Regions from separate parts of the Serratia grimesii genome, predicted to be linked through region 2. Evidence: predicted binding sites of a transcription regulator. Region 2 holds the regulator's gene; the other holds the start of a gene.

Region 1 (7,963 bases), 110 kb from region 2:
CCTGAATATTGCTGGTGAACAACAGCGCGTAAAAAAACTCGTCCCAGGCCAACAACCAACCGAATAACGCTGAGGCGCCCAGTGCCGGTTTGGCCAATGGCAGGGTAATGCGCAACAGCACCTGCCACTGACGCAGTCCGTCCAGCCGCGCGGCTTGCTCGATGTCTATTGGCAGGGCATCGAACTGGTTTTTCAGCATCCAGGTGAGGAACGGCAGGATCAGCGAGCAGTAGACCAGTACCAGACCGATATGGGTGTTCAACAGCGCCAACTGCTGCAAAATAAAGTACAGCGGCAGCACAAAGGCCACGGGGGGCACCATGTAAATGGCCAGGCTGGCAAACAGCCAGCCATCGCGTCCTGGATAGCGTGAAAAGCTGAACGCTGCGGGGATTGCCAGCAATAATGAAATGAGCGTAGCGCCGCAGGCCACCAGCAGGCTGTTGAATAGCGCATGCAGGAACAAGGTGCCCGGCTGGCCTGGCTGCATTGAAAGCAGGCTGTCGTAGCGTGAAAAGTCCCAATGACGCGGCAACCATTCCAGCGGTACACGAGTCAAATCAGCCGAAGAACTGACGCTCATCAGAAACAGCCACAGCATGGGGGCAAGGATTGAAACCGCCAGCAACAGCGCGGCACTGTAGCGCAGTACCAAACGAATTTTACGCTTCATCGGCGAGGCTCCTTTTGCGCTGACGGAACAGCATCAGCATGTACAACGCGATCAGCAGGCCGCATAGCAATGTCATCAACACCGCATAGGCTGCGCCGCTGCCGGCCCGCAGATAGCTGAACGACTCCTGGTAAACGAAGAAGCTGAGGGTCTTGGTACTGTCCATCGGCCCGCCACGCGTCATCACGTAAACGATGTCGAACACTTTGAAGGCATCAATCGTCCGTAGCACCAAGGCCACCGCCAGCGGTGCCAGAATGGCGGGCAGGGTGATGGCTTGGAACCGTCGCCAGGCAGTGGCACCGTCCAGTCGCGCAGCTTCGTACAGATCGTCAGGGATGGATTGCAACGCTGCCAGCGTTAGCAGGGTAATCAACGGGTAGTTCTTCCAAATATCCGCCAGCATCACTGCGTTCAGCGCCGAAGCAGGATCGCCCAGCCAACTGCGATAATGGTCAATCACCCCTAGTTGGGTTAACAGCGCGTTGATACTGCCGTAATCCGGGTTGAAGTTCAGCCGCCACATCGTGGCGTTGACGATGGTGGGTAGCGCCCAGGGCAAGATAACCAACACCCGCAGAACGTTACGACCATAGAATTTCTGGTTAAGCAGCAGCGCAACCAATACGCCAATCACGCCTTCAAATACCACTGACACCACGGTGAAATACAATGTGCGCCACAGTGCAGCCTGGAAATCCGGGTCGGTCAGTGCGTAGAAAAAGTTATCCGTACCGACCCAGGCGGGCGTTACGCCGTCGCCCACCAGCGCCACGTCGGTAAAGCTCAGCCATAGGGTGCGAGCCAACGGCCAGGCGGTTAACAGCAGCATCATCAGCAGCATGGGTGCCAGCAGCACCCATGCCTGACGCCGCTCACGTTGAGGTAAAGTGAGCATCGTCATCGCTTAACGCAGCCGTGCAGCGCTTTGGGTCGCGGCATCCAGCCCGGCCTGCGGCGTGACCTTGCCCTGCAAAATTTGCTGCAAATCCTGTTGCAAACCGTTGGACAAGCGGGAGTAGTCAGCGGTTTCAGGGCGCGACAACATCACGTTCAACGATTGTTTGGCGGCGGCGATCAACGGCTCCTGATCCTTCTGCACTGCCGGATCATCGTAGGACGATTTCCAAATCGGCAGGCTCAGCTTGGCGTATTTGTCTTGCACCGGCTGTGAGGTCATATAGCTGATGTACTGCCAGGCCTGATCGGGATGGGCGCTCGCCTTGGCGATACCAAGCCCCATCGAACCATTAACCGCAGAGACCTGACCTACCACCGATCCCGGAGCCGGGACAATCCCGACGTCACCGGCCACTTTGCTTTGCTTCGGATCGTTAGCCATGTTGTACATGTAGGTCCAGTTGAGGGCGAAGGCGGCATCACCGTTGGAAAACGCCTTGCGCACGTCTTCTTCCAGATACTCGCGGGAGTTTGGGTTGGTCAACCCTTTATCCAGAGACGCTTTCATATAGTCGACAGCTTGCAGTGAACCCGGCGTAGAGAAGGTTATTTTCCCTTGCTGGATAAACTGTCCCTTAAAGGCAGACACCAAGGTGGTGTAGTCGCAAACCAATGCCTCTGCCTGTGACCAGCTCCACACCAGCGGGTATTTGACCACGTTTTTCTGTTTCAGGATTTCTGCCTGTTGTGCCAGCTCCTGCCAGGTTTTCGGTGGGGCAGTGATCCCGGCCTTGGCTAGCATGGCTTTGTTGTAATACAGGTATTTAGTGTCGAGTATCCACGGCATGCCCCAGCGTTTGTCCTTATAGGTAACGGTGGTCATGGCTCCGGCAAAGATCTTGGCGCTGTCGTCGGCACTGATGCGCGAGGTAACGTCCTGCAACAGGCCGAATTTGGTGAATTCCGCCGGCCAGATAGCATCGAACAACACCACATCGTAGCCGTTGCTGCCGGCACCGCGCGCCGCGACGATTTTGTCGTGCAGCGCTTCGTAAGGGACGAACTCCAGGTTAACGGTAATATCCGGGTGTTGTTTGCTAAAGTCTGCGGTCATGGCACGGATATCATTTTCGCTGTACGCCGCTTGAGTCATAAACAACGCGTTGATTTGCGTCGGGGCGGCATAGGCAGATGACAGGCTAAGTGCCAGGGCAGAAAGGGTACAGACTGCCGTAGCGGCAAGGGTATGGCTTTTCATTGTGCGTTCTCCGGTGTTGAAAAAGATTCTTAAATCAATTTGATTGCTTTATTGGAGGGCACCATACTGCAAAGACGATTTCCCTTTCTGCATAGGCAGTTATGACGACTTCCGGCACTAACCTTGAACATGCTCGTGCACACAACCGGCGCGTAGTGATAGAGGCTATCCGTCTGCACGGTGAACTGACCCGTGCTGAAATTGCCCGACTGACCTCACTGACGCCGCAAACCGTTTCAAACATTGCAACAGAACTGGAACAGGCCGGAATTCTCTCCTCGCACCTGCCGCGTCGTGCCGGCGGGCGAGGTCAACCGGCTACGCCTTTGACCCTGAACCCAGACAGTGCGTATTCCATCGGCATCCATCTGGATCACCAGTCATTGCTGATCATCGTGGTTGACTTATCAGGCAGCGTTCGTTTCCACCGGCTGATTATGGTGCAAAAGCCGCAACCTGCTGCGACCTTGAAACTGATTTGTGATGTACTGCAAGAAATGCGCCAGCAGCCGGATCTGAGCTGGGGAAAAATGTTGGGGATCGGTGTCGTGATGCCGGGGCCGTTTGGCGTAGAAGGGATCTCATCTGTCGGGCCGACTACGCTTAACGGCTGGGAAAATATCGATGTAGTGGCTGAACTTAACGCGCAGAGTGGCCTGCCGGTGACGCTGGAAAACGATGCTACCGTGGCGGCCATTGGTGAGCGTTTGCACGGTGTAGCCAGGCAGCTTAACTCGTTTATTTATTTGTATCTTGGCACCGGTCTTGGTGCAGGGATTTTCACCGATGGCCGAATTTATACCGGCCATGCGCACAATGCTGGTGAAGTCGGCCACATGATTGTGCAACCGGGTGGGCGGGCGTGTTATTGCGGTAACCAGGGGTGCCTGGAACGCTATGTTTCATTACAGGCGGCCTATGAAAGTTGCGGGCTGGATCCGATGCGCGCTATGCCGCAAGACCTGCTGACGTTACCGCAGTCGCAGATCGACGCCTGGCTGGATACGGCGGTGCCGGCGTTACGTCAGGCGATTAACATTATCGAATGCATGTTTGACGCTGAAGCCGTGATTATTGGCGGTCTGATGCCGGAAAGTCTTGTTGAGCAACTGATCAAACGGCTCGCGCCATTGCATCGCTCTGTGCGCAGTAAATACCTTGACGGTCTGCGTGTACGACTGGGGACCACCGGTGCGGATACTGCCGCATTAGGTGCGGCGGCATTACCCTTGTTTGATGAGTTTAACCCACGTTATGAAGTGCTATTGAAGTAATAAAACCCATTCCTCCATTTGTATTCTTGCCCAATATTGGTGCGCGCACACAATTAACGCAATACAAGCAAACGGTTGCTATTTAAATGCAACCGTTTGCTTATTCCTGGCTTATTTCCATTGATTCAGAATGTTGTGTGATTTGTTTTTATTGCTTTGTTTTTAAAGGTAAATATTCAATAAAAAACCAACTGGCACGCTGATTGCTATTCTTAAATCAACACCTGCGATCGATAAAAAGACCGCGATCATTCCCTGGCCTGAATTGACTCAGCCGGGAGCTGTGCGCTGGTCGGTAAAGAAGGAAAGCAAAATGAGCATCCCATTCACCACGGCAATCCGTGGCAATTTTTTCGATATCACTGCCTGTGTGGATAATCCGCAACAGTTGAGTCAGCAATTACGCCATCTTCCTGACGGATTAATTCTGCTGAATGAAGGCACCATTGCCTGGTTTGGTAGTTGGCAGCAAGGGGAGTCGCTATTGCCGCCGGGATGTGAGGTCACACACTATCAGGACAAACTGATCGTGCCGGGTTTTATCGACACCCATATTCATTACCCACAAACCGAAATGATTGGCGCCTACGGCGATCAACTACTGGCGTGGCTGAAGCGTTATACCTTCCCGACAGAAAGCCAGTTCTGCTGCGAACATCATTCCGACAAGATGTCTGCGTTTTTTCTACAACAACTGTTAAGCAATGGCACCACTACTGCGCTGGTGTTTGGCACCGTGCATCCGCAGTCAGTTGAAGCCTTGTTCAGTCAGGCCGCGGCACTGAATATGCGCTTGATCGCCGGCAAGGTGATGATGGACCGCCACGCGCCGGACGAACTGTTGGAAACCCCGGAACAGAGTTATCAACAAACACGTGCGTTGATTGAACGTTGGCACGGTAAGCAACGGCTGAGCTATGCCATTACACCGCGTTTCGCTCCTACCAGTACACCGGCCTTGTTAACTCAGGTGCAACGGCTGCGTGAAGCCTTTCCAGATGTGTATTTGCACACCCATCTGAGTGAGAACCTCGATGAAGTGGCATGGGTGAAAGAACTGTTTCCGGACAGCCGCAGTTATCTGGATGTTTATCATCAGTATGGAATGACGGGAGAGCGGAGCGTGTTCGCCCATTGTCTGCATTTGGAAGAACAAGAATGGGACTGCTTATGCCAGACCCGGTCGGCGATCGCCTTTTGTCCGACCTCCAATCTGTTCCTTGGCAGTGGCCTGTTCAATATACAAAAGGCCTGGCAAAAACAGGTGAAACTGGGTATCGGCACCGATGTTGGTGCGGGTACCACGTTCAATATGCTGCAAACGCTGGGTGAGGCCTATAAGGTTGGTCAGTTGCAGCGTTATCAACTTTCTGCCTGCGAGGCGTTTTACCATGCCACGCTGGGCGGAGCCCGCGCACTGTCGCTAGAGGATAAAATCGGCAACTTTGACGTCGGCAAAGAGGCGGACTTTGTGGTGCTGGATCCTGCGGTGTCACCGTTGCAGAAGCTGCGCCATGAAAACAGTCGCGAACTGGCGGAACAGCTGTTTGTGCTGATGACGTTGGGAGATGATCGCAACGTTTACCGTACCTACGTCGACGGTAAAGTGGTCTATCGACCAGCTACGCATCAGGAGGCGGCATGATCCAGTTTCTGCTTAATCAAACGCTGAAAATCGAAACTGCGCTCGATCCCAACACCACGGTGCTGAACTATCTGCGTCGCGATCTCGGCCGTTGCGGTACGAAAGAAGGCTGTGCTTCTGGTGACTGTGGTGCCTGTACAGTGGTGCTGGCGGAGCCGGACGGCGAGCAATTGCGCTACCGTAGCGTAAACGCCTGTCTGACCTTTGTCAGCGCACTGCATGGCAAACAGGTGATCACCGTAGAGGATCTGAAACAGCAGGGAGAGTTGCACAGCGTGCAACAAGCGATGGTTGACTGCCATGGTTCACAGTGCGGTTTTTGTACGCCGGGGTTTGTCATGTCGATGTTCTGCCTGCAAAAGAACAGTGAAACCTACCAGCGTGAACAGGCGCAGCATGCGCTGGCCGGTAATCTGTGTCGTTGTACCGGCTACCGACCAATTTTGGCGGCGGCGCAGCAGGCCTGCAATACCAGAACACCTGACAGTTTCGATCGCGACCAGTTACAAACACGGCAGCGCTTACAGGCGATCCGCGCGGCGACTTTGGTGGCGTCTGCGGGAAAACGCTGCCTGTTGCCACAAACCCTCGATGAACTGGCGACGCTTTATCAACAACACCCCCAGGCCAAACTGTTGGCCGGTGGCACCGATCTGGCCCTGGAGGTGACACAACGCCATCAGGATTTACCTTTGATGATCGCCATTGGGCAGATTGACGCGCTCAAACTCGTCAGTTGGCAAGGTGATCGTCTGATCATTGGCGCCGGGGCCACGTTGAGTGACTTATCCCCGCTGCTGGCCAGCTATCACCCGGCCTTTGGCGAACTGCTGGGGCGTTTTGCTTCGCAACAAATTCGCAATCAGGGCACATTGGGCGGCAACATTGCCAATGCGTCCCCGATAGGTGATGGTGCACCGCTACTGTTAGCGTTGGATGCACAGCTGACTTTACGCTGTGGTAGCGAATGTCGTGAACTACCGTTGAAGGATTTCTTCCTGGGCTACCGCCAGACCGCATTGCAGCCGGGTGAATTTATTGAAAACATCGTGCTGCCAGCCCGTGCGCCGACTGACTTCCGTGCCTGGAAAGTTTCCAAACGGTTGGAGGATGATATTTCAGCGGTGTGTGGTGCCTTCAATCTGACCATTGAACAAGGCGTCATTCGTGACGCCCGCTTGGCGTTTGGGGGGATGGCTGCAACGCCGAAGCGTGCCTTGCTGAGTGAACAAAAACTGATAGGGCAGCCGTGGCAGCGTGCAACGGTAGAGCAGGCAGCGAAGGCGTTGGCACAGGACTTTACGCCGCTGAGCGACTTTCGCGCCAGTAGCGCCTACCGTTTGCTGGTCGCGCAAAACCTGCTGCGTCGCTATTTCATAGCGCTGACCGAGCCACAGATGGCAATCGAGGTGACCTCTCATGAGTCATAACAAACACAGCGAACAGACGCAGGCACAACTGGCCGAACGCTTCCGTCAGTCGTTAACCAGCGGTGTGGGACGGAGTCGTAAACACGAAAGCGCCGACAAACACGTCAGCGGAGAGGCACAATACATTGACGACCGGCTGGAGTTTCCCAATCAATTGCATCTGGCGGCCAAACTGAGCGAACGAGCGCATGGACGTATAGAAAAACTGGATCTGTCCGCCTGTTACGATTTTCCCGGTGTCGTGCGAGTAATCACCTGGCAGGACGTGCCAGGTGAGCTGGATATTGCCCCGTTAACGTATGGCGATCCGCTGTTGGCGAAGGAAGTGGTGGAATATGTCGGACAGGTGATCGCCGTGGTGGCCGCGGAAGATCCTGAGATCGCCTGGCGTGCCGCTCAGGCGGTCAACGTGATCTATCAGGATTTACCTACCCAGTTGGACGTCACGCAGTCTCTGCGTGACGGTTTTGTCGTGCAGGAGGCACATCATCATCAACGTGGTGATGTCGAGGGCGCGCTGGCACAAGCGAAACACCGCATCCAGGGAGAATTGCACGTCGGTGGTCAGGAGCATTTCTATCTGGAAACCCAGATAGCCTCGGTGTTGCCGGTCGAAGACGGCGGCATGCTGGTCTATTCATCAACTCAGAACCCGACCGAGATACAAAAACTGGTCGCTTCCGTGCTCAACCTGCCAATGCACAAGGTAACAATCGACATGCGTCGTATGGGCGGTGGCTTTGGTGGCAAAGAGACCCAGGCCGCAGGCCCTGCGTGCTTGTG
Region 2 (7,963 bases):
CGGCCACCAATACCGACGAAGATATCTAAATTACATATCACGGCCTGGCGGACAACGTTCTCTGCTGTTGCAAGAACGTTGTACACAGCAGCAGAAAAACGACGCGTTTAGAGAAAAAAATCGGGCGGCCCAGTATTAGCTGGCACCGCCCGATCTCGTCCAACAATAAAACCAAGCCTGTTATGGCTGCTGGTCTTCCTGCTGTTTGTACTTCTCTGCCGTTTCTTTAATCAGCTGCTGCAGTTCGCCACGCTGATACATTTCCATGATGATATCACAGCCACCGACCAGCTCACCGTCGACCCACAGCTGTGGGAACGTCGGCCAGTTGGCATACTTCGGTAACTCGGAACGAATGTCCGGGTTCTGCAAAATGTCAACGTAGGCAAAACGCTCGCCACAGGCAGACAATGCCTGCACGGCTTGTGCGGAGAAACCACAGTTTGGCAATTTCGGTGAACCTTTCATGTACAGCAAAATTGGGTTCTCAGCGATCTGGTGCTGAATTTTTTCAATCGTCGTCGTCATTATATTGCTTCCTCAAGCCAAATCTCATGGCTACAACATGCATCACACGGGCTATTGTAGCGGCTGAAACCGTCACAAGAAAACGCCATCTTTTGCAAGGGCATTCCCCATTGTCAGTCGCGTATCACCGGCAAGGCCTTTCCGACCAAAACATATGGACAGAATAACATTTTTAATCTGGCCATTTCACTAATATATTTTTTCACCAAAACACGTCGTTTAATTATTCCCCACGCGTTTTCTGTTGGTTTTTTATACATTAACGGTTTGATTTTTCGGCAAAAAAAATGCCATTAACGTTTTCTCACAATATGGATTATCATTTATGAGTTCTTCGCTGTTTTATATGGCGAAATTCGGGAATACTGTCATTCTTTCGATATCTGTTCCGGGGCCAAGGTTGGTAACGTCGACATGCGTTTAATTCTTACGCTTTTTGTGCTGTTGTTTACACAGCTATTCTTCAATTTGGCGCACGCAGCGCCACAGGCGCGTATTGCCGCTGAGCAGCGCAAGAGCCACGTAAACGAAGCCCGGCCAGATGACCGTAAGAAAAAGAAAGCGGTTAAGGCTAGCAGCAAAAAAGTAAAAGTCACCACCCCGCAAAAAACAGCCAAGGTTCCCAAAGCCAAAACAGAAAAAGCCGCTAAAAAGATCGTCAGCGCCAAATCGAAACACAAAACTCAACAAATCGCCAAAATCAAAGTGACCCCGCCGAAAAAGGGTTACAAAAAAGGCTATGGTCGTCATCGTGAAGCCGGTATGGCAACCGCTAAATTGGCACGTGATGAAAAACCGCTGAAGCTCACCCCAGCACATAAGAAACGCTACCAGCACGCCAAGCAAACCGCGATGGCCAAGCTGATGGACCAAATGGGCAAACCTTACCGCTGGGGCGGTACTTCACCAAGAACCGGTTTTGACTGCAGCGGTCTGATTTATTACGCCTATAAAGACGTGGTAAAAATCAAAATGCCACGCACCGCTAACGAAATGTATCACCTGCGTGACGCCGCACCGATCAAGAAAAATGAATTGGAAAGTGGTGACCTGGTGTTCTTCCGCATTAACAATCGCGGCGTAGCCGACCATGTAGGTGTCTATCTGGGCAACGGCAAATTTATTCAGTCTCCGCGCACCGGTGAAGAAATTCGTATCAGCCAGCTCGACAATGACTACTGGCAAAACCATTACATCGGCGCACGCCGTGTAGTGACACCGAAAACCATTCGATAATTCGTTCTGCGGCTGGCCTTACCAGCCGCTCTCTTCGGTTTAATTCTCCAACGCTTACTGCCGTACCTGTACCTTTCTCAGACTCATCACTGATTTTTATTGCGAAAATTGCTAAGCTAAATACCCACAATAAAAACAGGCCAACCTGTTACCCAGGTAATTGAGTACCGGATGGATCCTGTATAAGGAGGAAGCAATGTCGTTTGAACTACCTGCACTACCGTATGAGAAAAACGCTCTCGAACCCCACATCTCAGCAGAAACACTGGAATACCACTATGGTAAGCATCACAACGCCTATGTGGTCAATCTGAACAATTTGCTGAAAGGTAGCGAGTTTGACGGGTTATCTCTGGAAGCGATTATCAAGGCGTCCAGTGGCGGCATTTTCAACAATGCCGCTCAGGTATGGAACCACACCTTCTATTGGCACTGCTTATCGCCACAGGGCGGTGGTGAGCCTCAGGGCGCATTGGCTACCGCTATCAATCAGGCGTTTGGTTCTTTCGCCGCCTTCAAAGAGCAATTTAGCGAGGCTGCAATCAAAAACTTTGGCGCCGGCTGGACCTGGCTGGTGAAAAAGGCTGACGGCTCGCTGGCTATTGTTAATACGTCGAACGCTGGTACGCCGCTGACCGGTGAAGACAAACCGTTACTGACCGTCGACGTGTGGGAACACGCCTACTATATCGATTACCGCAACGCACGCCCGACCTACCTGGAGAATTTCTGGGCATTGGTTAACTGGGCATTTGTGGAGAAAAACCTGGCATAACGCGGGTTGAGGCAAACAGGCGCACTAAGCTGCGCCTGTTTTTACTTCGGGGATCAGTTCAATGCTGCGGTGAAGCTAAAAGCAATAATCACGGCCAGCGCACAGACAGTGGTGAACAGTGACATTTTCAGATCGGTATCCATTACAACTCCTTTTCAGATTGGTTTTCCCAAGGATAAAAGGCACACAATTAATGCGTCAAACCATTTTCACACAGTTGGCCAATAAAATCTTGTTATCATTTCCCGGTTTATAATACCGATTACCTCTTCCCCTTTTGCTCAATATGGGACAAAATTCGCAGTTCACAACTGTGTACCGGCAAAATGCCCCTCCTGACCAAGCGCTGACGACTTCAACACACTAAAAACTCAGTTTTCGCTTCTTTGGAGAAGGATCTACGCAGGCAAACGATTAACATCACACTTACATACTGCAACATGTGAGTTCAGGAGTCATTCTTTACATGGCAACGATTAAAGATGTGGCCAAACGCGCTGGCGTTTCCACCACCACCGTTTCGCACGTCATCAATAAGACTCGTTTCGTCGCCGAAGAGACAAAAGCGGCCGTGGGTGCCGCGATTAAAGAGCTGCATTATTCACCCAGTGCTGTGGCGCGCAGTCTGAAGGTCAATCACACCAAATCGATTGGTCTGCTGGCAACCTCTAGTGAAGCGCCCTACTTTGCTGAAGTGATCGAAGCGGTAGAAAACAGTTGCTACAGCAAAGGCTATACGCTGATTCTGTGTAACTCGCACAACAATTTGGACAAACAGCGCGCCTATCTGGCGATGCTGGCGCAAAAGCGCGTCGATGGCTTGTTGGTGATGTGTTCAGAATACCCAGACCAATTGCTCGGCATGTTGGAAGATTATCGCAACATCCCGATGGTCGTGATGGACTGGGGCGCAGCACGCGGTGATTTTACTGATACCATCATTGATAATGCCTTCGAAGGTGGCTATCTGGCTGGACGTTATCTGATCGAGCGCGGACACCGCGATATCGGTGCCATTCCCGGCCAACTGGCGCGTAACACTGGGGGCGGACGCCATCAGGGCTTCTTAAAAGCCATGGAAGAAGCCAATATCGACGTGCGCGACGAGTGGGTCGTCCAGGGTGACTTTGAGCCAGAATCCGGCTACAAGGCCATGCACCAGATACTGTCGCAGAAGCAGCGTCCAACCGCGGTATTCTGTGGCGGCGATATCATGGCAATGGGGGCTATCTGTGCCGCCGATGAGCTTGGGCTACGCGTGCCGCAAGATATCTCGGTCATTGGCTATGATAACGTGCGCAATGCGCGCTATTTCACCCCGGCACTGACCACGATTCATCAACCTAAAGAGCGCTTGGGTGAGATGGCATTCACCATGTTATTGGACCGCATCATCAGCAAGCGTGAAGAGTCACAGGTGATCGAGGTTCATCCTAAGTTGGTTGAGCGCCGTTCGGTTGCTGACGGTCCGTTTATCGATTACCGCCGTTAGTCATTCACGCCGGAAGCCACTGCGGTTTCCGGCGTCACTTCACTTAACCATTCCTGATTCAACGTTTCGCTGTCGCCTAAATAGTCCAATAGCCAGGCCATCGCCGGTGATGGCGTATTTTGCTGCCATGTCAGGCAACAGGGGCTGGCAGGAAACGGCTGCTGCAACTGTAGCGCTACCAGTTCCCCACGTTCTACTAACGGCAAGACCTGATGTGCGGGCATCATCCCCACACACAATCCGGCGCACAGGCAATCCACCGCCGACGCCCAGTCCGGCACTACCAACCGCCGTTGGTTATCCAGTGTCCAGGTGACCCGCTTGGGGAGATTACGTGAGGTATCTTCCAGACACAGTGACGGGAAAGGCCGGAGCTGGTCATCGTTCAGTAACCCCTCTAAAGCGGCCAGCGGGTGCTGGGGGCTGGCGACGCATAACCAACGCATGTCGCCCATATCGCGAAAGGCAAACCCACCACCGACCGGCACGGCCCGCGTCGCACCTATCGCCATGTCAGCACGGCCATCCACCAATGCATCCCACACGCCATTAAACACTTCTGGCTGAACCAATAATTCAACGTCAGGAAAATGCCGATAAAAATCCAACACCAACTGACGGCAACGCTGTGGCTTGACGATAATATCTACGGCAATCTTCAACTGACCACGCCAGCCGTTGGCTACTTGCTGACACTGCCGTCGGGTGTCGAGCATTTTTTTGATGACACCACGCGCTTCCTGAATAAATAGCACACCCGCAGGCGTCAGCTCCACATCACGATGACGACGCTCAAACAACGGTACCGCCAGCCATTGCTCAAGTTGCCGCACGGTGTAACTTACCGCTGAGGGTACCCGATGCAATTCCTGCGCCGCTGCGCTAAAGCTACCGGTTCGGGCAACAGCATCCACTACATCCAGAGAATATTCAGACCACATGGTTTTGCCTTCAATTTTTTTAACAGCACTTTGCAAATATTACCGTTTCACAAGCAGAGATCCAGCCGGATACACTTGCCGGCGCTAAAAACCTGCGACAATAAAATATTAACGAGAAATACCATGCGAAATTCCTTTGGTTTTATGTTCTATCTTGCCGGTCTGAGTATGCTGGGTTACCTGGCTACCGACATGTACTTGCCCGCTTTTGGTGTGATGCAGCAAGACCTGCAAATTTCTGCCGGGGCGATCAGCGCCAGCCTGAGTATCTTCCTGGCCGGCTTTGCCTTTGCACAATTACTCTGGGGCCCGCTTTCCGATCACCTTGGCCGCAAGCCCGTACTATTGATTGGTCTGGCCCTGTTTGCCCTGGGTTGCCTGGGCATGTTGTGGGTAGAGAATGCCGTTCAGCTCTGGTCGCTGCGTTTTATCCAGGCCATTGGGGTTTGTTCCGCCGCGGTCACCTGGCAAGCGCTCGTCATTGACCGTTACCGTGAAGGTAAGGCAAACCGTGTTTTCGCCACTATTATGCCACTGGTGGCGCTTTCACCCGCACTGGCACCGCTGGTCGGGGCATGGCTGTTAAACCATATGGGTTGGCGCGCTATTTTCGCCGTGCTGCTGGGCATCACCGTTATACTGCTGCTGCCTACCCTGCTATTGAAAGAAAGCGCCAAGGCGGCACCCACCACCGAAAAGAAAAACAGCCTGACCTTCCTGCAACTGTTGAAATCACCGGCCTTTAGCGGGAACGTCACCATCTTTGCCGCCTGTTCGGCCGGATTTTTTGCCTGGCTGACCGGTTCACCGTTTATTCTTGGTGATATGGGGTACAGCCCAAATGATATTGGCCTGAGTTATGTACCGCAGACCCTTGCCTTCTTATTAGGGGGTTATGGCTGCCGTACCGCATTAAATCGCATTAATGGCAACACGTTACTGCCGTGGCTGCTGGTAGCTTATGGTGTGAGTATGGTGTCTCTGTACTTGGTTGCCACGCTGACTGAGCCGACACTGACCACATTGTTGATTCCGTTCTGCGTGATGGCATTGGTCAACGGAGCCACCTACCCAATCGTAGTGGCGAATGCGCTAACGCCATTCCCAGAAGGCACAGGTAAAGCCGCAGCCCTGCAAAACACCTTGCAGTTGGGCCTGTGTTTTGTCGCCAGTATGCTGGTTTCGGCATTTATTGCCCAACCCCTGCTGGCAACAGTCACGGTGATGGTGTCGACGGTAGTATTGGCTGGAATGGGCTATATGCTGCAACGCGGTAAAGTGGTGGATGACAGTCAGACAACGCGACAGGAACATGCTAACTCTGCGTCATAATTGTCATTATTAATAATCACTTAAAGAATATTTTTGCCGAGTGCGATTTACAGTTGAGTAAGCGCCTCGGCAAGCCTATACTCAAAACGACCTTTTAAAATAACACTTTTATAATTTCTTTATCACAAATTGCTGTTGTGTACGCGCATGGCGTCACACTTTTTTAAGGATTGTCTTTCCCGCGTTTCTTGCGCTGGAACCTTCTTAAAATTTTCCTCTGTTCATAGTCGGATATCAGACGCCACGGGACTTTTTACCGTAGGTAAACGTATGCACCCGCAGAATTTGTCTAAGCTATTTTTTGGCGGGTCATAAGTCAGAAGAAGGTGATGGAGAAGCTATGAGTTCATCGTGTATAGAAGATGTGAGCATCCAGGACAACCAATGGTACCGTATCGCTCATGAAATGCTCAGCATGGCCGGTATTGAAATAAACGGCTCACGCCCTTTCGATATTCAGATTAAAAACCCCGATTTTTTTAAACGCGTTCTACAGGAGGGTTCTCTCGGCCTTGGCGAAAGCTATATGGACGGTTGGTGGGAATGTGAACGGCTGGATATATTCTTTCAACATGTTGTCCGCGCCGGTCTGGAAAAGAAACTCCCCCGCCATCTAAAAGATACTCTCCGAATTGCCGCTGCGCGATTAACCAATTTGCAATCGAAAAAACGCGCCTGGATTGTCGGTAAAGAGCATTACGATCTGGGGAACGACCTGTTTACGCAGATGCTCGATCCTTATATGCAGTATTCCTGCGCCTACTGGAAAGAGGCAACTACGCTGGAAGAGGCGCAAGATGCCAAGCTGCGGATGATTTGCGAAAAACTGCAGCTACAACCGGGTATGCGTTTGCTGGATATCGGCTGCGGTTGGGGTGGGCTTTCCGCCTATGCAGCAAAAAACTTTGGCGTGTCCGTGGTGGGCGTAACCATTTCTGCCGAGCAACAAAAGCTGGCGCAAGAGCGCTGTGCCGGGCTGGACGTCGAAATTCTGCTGCAAGATTATCGCGATTTGCACCTACAGTTTGACCGTATCGTTTCTGTCGGCATGTTTGAGCACGTCGGCCCCAAAAATTACCGCACCTACTTCAATGTTGTTGAGCGTAATTTAAAACCGGGCGGCTTATTCCTGCTACACACCATCGGTTCGAATCGGACAGATATGAATGTTGACCCGTGGATCAACAAATATATCTTCCCGAATGGCTGTTTGCCTTCCGTTACCCATATCGCCCAAGCCAGCGAAGGGCATTTTGTGATGGAGGACTGGCATAATATTGGCGCTGATTATGATCGCACGCTGATGGCATGGTACGAGCGATTCAAACAAGCGTGGCCAGAACTCGCCCAACGTTATTCCGATCGCTTCGAACGCATGTTCAGTTATTATCTGAACGCCTGTGCCGGCGCATTTCGCGCGCGGGATATTCAACTGTGGCAGGTGGTATTCAGCCCGAAAGGCGTTGAAGGTGGTATCCGCGTTCCGCGATAACACTGCGCAATAAAAAACCCCGGTAAATCAGCCGGGGTTCTTTTCATACCTTGATGACCTAATAGGTATCAGCCGCAATAAACGCGGATGATTTTATCATCACTGTCACCCAGGAAGTTCAGACGGCGCAGATTAAAGTCCATCGTAACTGCTGAGTTATACGGAAT

Evidence for each region. The regulator PurR, encoded in region 2, represses purine synthesis genes. The targets are predictions, from matches to a motif close to CANGCAAACGTTTGCNTG.
Region 1: a site for PurR is predicted at 4,170-4,187, ahead of guaD (guanine deaminase). Genes of this name have one in related genera too.

Annotation. Positions count from the first base shown of each region.
Region 1 covers NZ_LT883155.1:2,431,965-2,439,927, forward strand. Annotated here, with positions in the region: gene SGBXF1_RS11550 (carbohydrate ABC transporter permease) at 1-673, opposite strand, end outside; gene SGBXF1_RS11555 (carbohydrate ABC transporter permease) at 663-1,571, opposite strand; gene SGBXF1_RS11560 (extracellular solute-binding protein) at 1,581-2,831, opposite strand; gene SGBXF1_RS11565 (ROK family transcriptional regulator) at 2,933-4,105, shown strand; gene guaD (guanine deaminase) at 4,419-5,750, shown strand; gene xdhA (xanthine dehydrogenase small subunit) at 5,747-7,180, shown strand; gene xdhB (xanthine dehydrogenase molybdopterin binding subunit) at 7,170-7,963, shown strand, end outside.
Region 2 covers NZ_LT883155.1:2,322,531-2,330,493, reverse strand. Annotated here, with positions in the region: gene rnt (ribonuclease T) at 1-29, shown strand, start outside; gene SGBXF1_RS11025 (Grx4 family monothiol glutaredoxin) at 181-528, opposite strand; gene SGBXF1_RS11020 (C40 family peptidase) at 943-1,764, shown strand; gene sodB (superoxide dismutase [Fe]) at 1,961-2,539, shown strand; gene cydH (cytochrome bd-I oxidase subunit CydH) at 2,593-2,682, opposite strand; gene purR (HTH-type transcriptional repressor PurR) at 3,006-4,031, shown strand; gene punR (DNA-binding transcriptional activator PunR) at 4,028-4,972, opposite strand; gene punC (purine nucleoside transporter PunC) at 5,096-6,304, shown strand; gene cfa (cyclopropane fatty acyl phospholipid synthase) at 6,645-7,796, shown strand; gene SGBXF1_RS10985 (I78 family peptidase inhibitor) at 7,865-7,963, opposite strand, start outside.